2 regions of the Streptomyces sp. NPDC097981 genome follow, and region 2 is predicted to be linked to the other one. Evidence: predicted binding sites of a transcription regulator. Region 2 holds the regulator's gene; the other holds the start of a gene.
The links. The regulator HrcA, encoded in region 2, represses chaperone genes, less so after heat shock. The targets are predictions, from matches to a motif close to TTNGCACTCNGNNNNNCNGAGTGCNAA.
Positions count from the first base shown of each region.

Region 1 (3,407 bases), on a different contig from region 2:
CCGCCCCTGCGCGTCCCGTACGAGGACCAGGTCCACCCCGCTCTCCGGCGCCGGCAGCCGGCCGCCGGGCGGGAGGGTGCGGCCGTCGAGCTGGGCGGCGACCTTGCGGGCGGCGAGCTCGGTGCGGTTGGTGGTGTTGTCGAGGAGGTTGGCCCGCAGCAGGGCGTACAGCCACAGCCCGCCGGCGGCCAGGACGGCGGCCATCGCGAGGGCGGCGGCCAGGGCGGCGCGGCGCCGCAGCGGCCTGGGGCCGCCCGCCCTCCGGATCACGCCGGGCCGCCGTCGGGGGCCATCCGGTAGCCGGTGCCGTGGACGGTGAGGATCGAGCGCCGGCCGAAGGGGGCGTCGATCTTCTTGCGCAGCGAGGAGACGTACACCTCGACGATGTTCGGGTCGATGGCGTGCGGGGTGTCCCATACCTGGTCCAGGATGTCCTGCTTGGCGACGGCCCGGCCGGGCTGTTCCATCAGGCAGGCGAGCACGCCGAGCTCGCGGGCGGTGAGCTCGATGTCGTGCGTGCCGCGGCGGCAGCGGCGGCCGGCGGGGTCGAGGAAGAGGTCGCCGGCCTGGAGGGTGCGGTGGGGGTCCCCGGGCCCGGCCCCGTTTCCGGCCGCGGCCCGGCGGGCGAGGGCGCGGAGGCGGGCGGCGAGGACGACGAACGAGAACGGCTTGGTGAGGTAGTCGTCGGCGCCGGAGTCGAGGCCTTCGGCCTCGTCGTACTCGCCGTCCTTGGCGGTCAGCATGAGCACGGGCGTCGGGTCGCCGTCGGCCCGCATGCGGGAGCAGACCTCGTAGCCGCTGAGGCCGGGCAGCATCAGGTCGAGCAGGACGGCGTCGTACGACCCGGTGCGGACGAGGTCCAGGCCGCGGTGGCCGTCGTGGGCGACGTCGACCCAGTGGCCGTCGGCGGAGAGGCCGCGCCGCAGGGACTCGGCGAGGCCTTCTTCGTCTTCGACCACGAGAATGCGCACGCCCCAAGCGTCACATACCCCCCGGCCCACCCGGCCCGGCCCCGCTGCCGGGAGCCGGGCCGCCCGGGGCCGGGTGCGGCCCCGGATCCGGGCGGTCCAGCGGAGCGTGTTGGCACTCCGCTTGACCGAGTGCTAATCGCCGGAATAGTCTCGCACCTGGCACTCGCCCCCGGTGAGTGCCAACACAGCGACGGGCAGGTCCGGCACCCGCGACGACGGATCCACCTGGTCGCCACCACAGACAGTTAGCCCCGTGAGATCTCCGAAGGGGGAGGTCGGATCGTGACGACCACCAGCTCCAAGGTTGCCATCAAGCCGCTTGAGGACCGCATCGTGGTCCAGCCGCTCGACGCCGAGCAGACCACGGCCTCCGGCCTGGTCATCCCGGACACCGCGAAGGAGAAGCCCCAGGAGGGCGTCGTCCTCGCCGTGGGCCCGGGCCGCTTCGAGGACGGCCAGCGTCTCCCGCTGGACGTCAGCGTCGGCGACATCGTGCTGTACAGCAAGTACGGCGGCACCGAAGTGAAGTACAGCGGCGAGGAGTACCTCGTCCTCTCGGCTCGCGACGTGCTCGCGATCATCGAGAAGTAAGTAAGACGTCAAACGTCTTTCGCTTCATCTGTATTGCTTGAGCTGCGCCCCTGGTCACCCCGCTGATTGCCGGGCGGCAAGGGGCGCAGTTCGTTAAACCCGAGTTTTCGAGAGGGCTGAACCGCTCACATGGCGAAGATCCTGAAGTTCGACGAGGACGCCCGTCGCGCCCTCGAGCGCGGCGTCAACAAGCTTGCCGACACGGTCAAGGTGACGATCGGCCCCAAGGGCCGCAACGTCGTCATCGACAAGAAGTTCGGCGCCCCCACCATCACCAACGACGGTGTCACCATCGCCCGCGAGGTCGAGCTGGACGACCCGTACGAGAACCTGGGCGCGCAGCTCGTGAAGGAGGTGGCGACCAAGACCAACGACATCGCGGGTGACGGCACCACCACCGCCACCGTGCTGGCCCAGGCGCTGGTCCGCGAGGGTCTGCGCAACGTCGCCGCCGGTGCTTCCCCGGCCGCCCTGAAGAAGGGCATCGACGCCGCGGTCAAGGCCGTGTCCGAGGAGCTCCTCGCGACCGCCCGCCCGATCGAGGACAAGTCCGACATCGCCGCCGTGGCCGCGCTCTCCGCGCAGGACCAGCAGGTCGGCGAGCTCATCGCCGAGGCGATGGACAAGGTCGGCAAGGACGGTGTCATCACCGTCGAGGAGTCCAACACCTTCGGCCTGGAGCTGGAGTTCACCGAGGGCATGGCCTTCGACAAGGGCTACCTCTCGCCGTACATGGTCACCGACCAGGAGCGTATGGAGGCCGTCCTCGACGACCCGTACATCCTGATCAACCAGGGCAAGATCTCCTCCATCCAGGACCTCCTGCCCCTGCTGGAGAAGGTCATCCAGGCCGGCGGCTCCCGCCCGCTGCTGATCATCGCCGAGGACGTCGAGGGCGAGGCGCTCTCCACCCTCGTCGTCAACAAGATCCGCGGCACCTTCAACGCGGTCGCCGTCAAGGCCCCCGGCTTCGGTGACCGCCGCAAGGCGATGCTCCAGGACATGGCCACCCTCACCGGTGCCACCGTCATCGCCGAGGAGGTCGGCCTCAAGCTCGACCAGGCCGGTCTGGACGTACTCGGTTCCGCGCGCCGCGTGACCATCTCCAAGGACGACACCACCATCGTCGACGGTGCCGGCAGCTCCGACGAGGTCCTCGGCCGCGTCAACCAGATCAAGGCCGAGATCGAGTCCACGGACTCGGACTGGGACCGCGAGAAGCTGCAGGAGCGCCTGGCGAAGCTCGCCGGCGGCGTCTGCGTCATCAAGGTCGGCGCCGCCACCGAGGTGGAGCTCAAGGAGAAGAAGCACCGCCTTGAGGACGCCATCTCGGCGACCCGCGCCGCGGTCGAGGAGGGCATCGTCTCCGGCGGTGGCTCCGCGCTCGTCCACGCCGTGAAGGTGCTGGAGGGCAACCTGGGTCTGTCCGGCGACGAGGGCACGGGTGTCGCGGTCGTCCGCCGCGCCGCCGTCGAGCCGCTGCGCTGGATCGCCGAGAACGCCGGCCTTGAGGGCTACGTCATCACCTCGAAGGTGGCGGAGCTGGAGAAGGGCAACGGCTTCAACGCCGCCACCGGCGAATACGGCGACCTGGTCAAGGCCGGCGTCATCGACCCGGTCAAGGTCACCCGCTCCGCGCTGGAGAACGCCGCTTCCATCGCCTCCCTGCTGCTCACGACCGAGACCCTGGTCGTCGAGAAGCCGGCCGAGGAAGAGGCCGACGCCGGTCACGGCCACGGTCACGGCCACAGCCACTGACCCGTTGGTGGTTGAACGGCTGAACAGCTGAGTAGTTGAACGGAGAAAGGCCCCGGTCGCCGCTGCCAGAGCGGTGGTGACCGGGGC
Region 1 is NZ_JBEORW010000014.1:54,041-57,447, reverse strand. Features, by position in the region: gene ABTY04_RS16030 (sensor histidine kinase) at 1-270, opposite strand, end outside; gene ABTY04_RS16025 (response regulator transcription factor) at 267-971, opposite strand; gene groES (co-chaperone GroES) at 1,254-1,562, shown strand; gene groL (chaperonin GroEL) at 1,692-3,320, shown strand.
Region 1: a site for HrcA is predicted at 1,081-1,107, ahead of groES (co-chaperone GroES). Genes of this name have one in related genera too.

Region 2 (3,407 bases):
CCGCGGGACCACCGGCCACGCCCCGATGCCCAGCGCGGACGGCTTCACCGCCTGCCAGACGTCCACGTAAGGGTGGCCGACGATCAGGACGTCCGGGGAGGCCGCCGACGCCGCGATACGGGACTCCTTCGAGCCCGGGACCAGGTGGTCCACCAGGATCCCCAGGCGGGCGTCCGGGCCCGGGCCGAACTCCGCCACGATCGCGGGCAGGTCGTCGATGCCCTCCAGGTACTCCACCACCACCCCCTCGATCCGCAGGTCGTCGCCCCAGACCCGCTCCACCAGCTCGGCGTCGTGCCGGCCCTCGACGTAGATCCGCCCGGCGCGGGCCACGCGGGCGCGCGCCCCGGGGACCGCCACGGAGCCCGACGCGGTGCGCAGCGGCGCCTGCGGCGCCCGCGAGGGGCGGGTCAGCGTCACCACGGCGCCCTCCAGCAGGAACCCCCGCGGCTCCAGCGGGAACACCCGCCGCTTGCCGAAGCGGTCCTCCAGGGTCACCGTGCCCGCCTCGCAGGCCACCACCGCGCCGCAGAAGTCCGTACCCGCCACCTCGACCACCAGGTCGGGCTCGGCCGGCACCTCCGGGACGGGCTGGGCGCGCTTCCACTGGGGGGTCAGGTCGGGGGAGTACTCACGCATCCGGCCGACAGTAGAAGAGCGCGCGCCCTCAGAGGCCCGACACGCCGAACTGCGCGCGCAGTGTGTCCCGTTGCGCACGGACGAAAGCCGCGGAGACCACCGCTCCGTGACCCGGCACGTACAGTGCGTCGTCCCCGCCCAGCGCGAGCAGCCGGCCGATGGCCGCCGGCCACTGCGCCGGCACCGCGTCCGGGCCCGCCTGGGGTTCGCCCGACTCCTCCACCAGGTCCCCGCAGAACACCACCTCGCGCTCGCCCGGCACGCACACCGCCAAGTCGTGCCGGGTGTGCCCGGGCCCGACGTTCGCCAGCAGCACCTGCACCCCGCCCAGCTCCAGCGTCCACTCGCCGGACACCGGATGCCTCGGCACCACCAGCAGGTCCGCCGCCTCGGCCGCCTCCGCCGCGTCCAGTCCCTGCCGTACCGCGTCGTCGCGCAGCTCCTCGCGGCCGGCCGACAGCTCCGCGTCCAGCCCGACCGCCCCGAACACCTCGGCGCCGGCGAACGCGGCCCCGCCCAGCACGTGATCGAAATGTCCGTGGGTGAATGCGATATGCGTCACGCGCCGGCCGGTCAGCCGTTCCGCCTCGACCCGCAGCTGTGCGCCCTCCCGTACGCACGAGCCCGGATCGATCAGGAGGACCGACTCGTCCCCCACCACCAGTCCCACGGTGCAGTCCCACACCGGAAGCCGCCGTCGGCCGGTCCGCCCGGTCAGCCGCTCCCAGCCCGCCTCTTCCCAATGCACGTCCATGCCGCGACGCTACCTTGGCGGGCCGCCCTTGCCAGGGGCTGACTACCCGGCCGTACACTGGCCGGGGGATCTCTGGCACTCGAACGCCCGGAGTGCCAACGCAGCAGATGTGACCGACCACGACAAGCGCCGACGACCAGCTGGAGGTGTGCGCGATGCTCAGCGAACGCAGACTCGAGGTGCTGCGCGCCATCGTCCAGGACTACGTCGGGACGGAGGAGCCGGTCGGCTCCAAGGCGCTCACCGAGCGGCACCGTCTCGGCGTCTCGCCGGCCACCGTGCGCAACGACATGGCCGTGCTGGAGGAGGAGGGCTACATCGCCCAGCCCCACACCAGCGCCGGCCGGATCCCCACGGACAAGGGCTACCGGCTCTTCGTCGACAAGCTGGCGGGGGTCAAGCCGCTGTCGACGCCCGAGCGCCGGGCCATCCAGAACTTCCTCGACGGCGCCGTCGACCTCGACGACGTCGTGGGCCGGACCGTACGGCTGCTCGCGCAGCTGACCCGGCAGGTCGCCGTCGTCCAGTACCCGAGCCTGACCCGGTCCACGGTCCGGCACGTCGAGCTGCTGTCGCTGGCTCCGGCGCGGCTCATGCTCGTGCTGATCACCGACACGGGCCGGGTCGAGCAGCGGCTCGTCGACTGCCAGACGCCGTTCGGCGAGACCTCGCTCGCCGATCTGCGGGCGCGGCTCAACAGCCGGGTCGTCGGCCGCCGGTTCACCGACGTGCCGCAGCTCGTGCAGGACCTGCCGGAGTCGTTCGAGCCGGAGGACCGAGGCACGGTGTCGACTGTGCTCGCGACCCTGCTGGAGACGCTGGTCGAGGAGGCCGAGGAGCGGCTGATGATCGGCGGAACCGCCAATCTCACGCGCTTCGGACACGATTTTCCCCTGACGATCAGGCCGGTGCTCGAAGCGCTGGAGGAGCAGGTCGTGCTCCTCAAGCTGCTGGGCGAGGCCAATGAGTCGGGAATGGCCGTACGGATCGGGCATGAGAATGCCTACGAGGGACTGAACTCCACGTCCGTCGTCTCGGTCGGCTACGGTTCGGGCGGCGAAACTGTCGCCAAACTCGGCGTGGTCGGACCGACCCGCATGGACTACCCCGGAACGATGGGAGCGGTACGCGCAGTGGCACGTTACGTCGGACAGATCCTGGCGGAGTCGTAAGTGGCCACGGACTACTACGCCGTTCTCGGCGTACGCCGCGACGCATCTCAGGACGAGATCAAGAAGGCCTTCCGCCGCCTCGCGCGGGAACTCCACCCGGACGTGAATCCGGATCCGAAGACGCAGGAGCGCTTCAAGGAGATCAACGCGGCCTACGAGGTGCTCTCGGACCCGCAGAAGAAGCAGGTCTACGACCTCGGCGGAGATCCGCTGTCCTCCTCGGGCGGCGGCGGTGGCGCGGGCGGATTCGGGGCGGGTGGCTTCGGCAACTTCTCCGACATCATGGACGCCTTCTTCGGCCAGGCCTCGCAGCGCGGCCCGCGCTCGCGGACCCGCCGCGGCCAGGACGCCATGATCCGCCTCGACCTGGAGCTGGACGAGGCCGCCTTCGGCACGACCAAGGACATCCAGGTCGACACGGCCGTCGTCTGCACCACCTGCTCCGGCGAGGGCGCAGCCCCCGGCACCTCGGCGCAGACGTGTGACATGTGCCGTGGTCGCGGTGAGGTGTCGCAGGTCACCCGGTCCTTCCTGGGCCAGGTCATGACCTCGCGCCCCTGCCCGCAGTGCCAGGGCTTCGGCACCGTGGTCCCGACCCCGTGCCCCGAGTGCGCGGGCGACGGCCGGGTCCGCTCCCGCCGCAGCCTCACGGTCAAGATCCCGGCCGGTGTCGAGAACGGCACCCGGATCCAGCTCGCGGGCGAGGGCGAGGTCGGCCCCGGCGGCGGCCCCGCCGGCGACCTGTACGTGGAGATCCACGAGCTGTCGCACCCGACCTTCCAGCGGCGCGGGGACGACCTGCACTGCACGGTGACCATCCCCATGACGGCCGCGGCCCTGGG
Region 2 is NZ_JBEORW010000019.1:100,206-103,612, reverse strand. Features, by position in the region: gene ABTY04_RS20000 (DUF3097 domain-containing protein) at 1-639, opposite strand, end outside; gene ABTY04_RS19995 (MBL fold metallo-hydrolase) at 668-1,393, opposite strand; gene hrcA (heat-inducible transcriptional repressor HrcA) at 1,549-2,565, shown strand; gene dnaJ (molecular chaperone DnaJ) at 2,566-3,407, shown strand, end outside.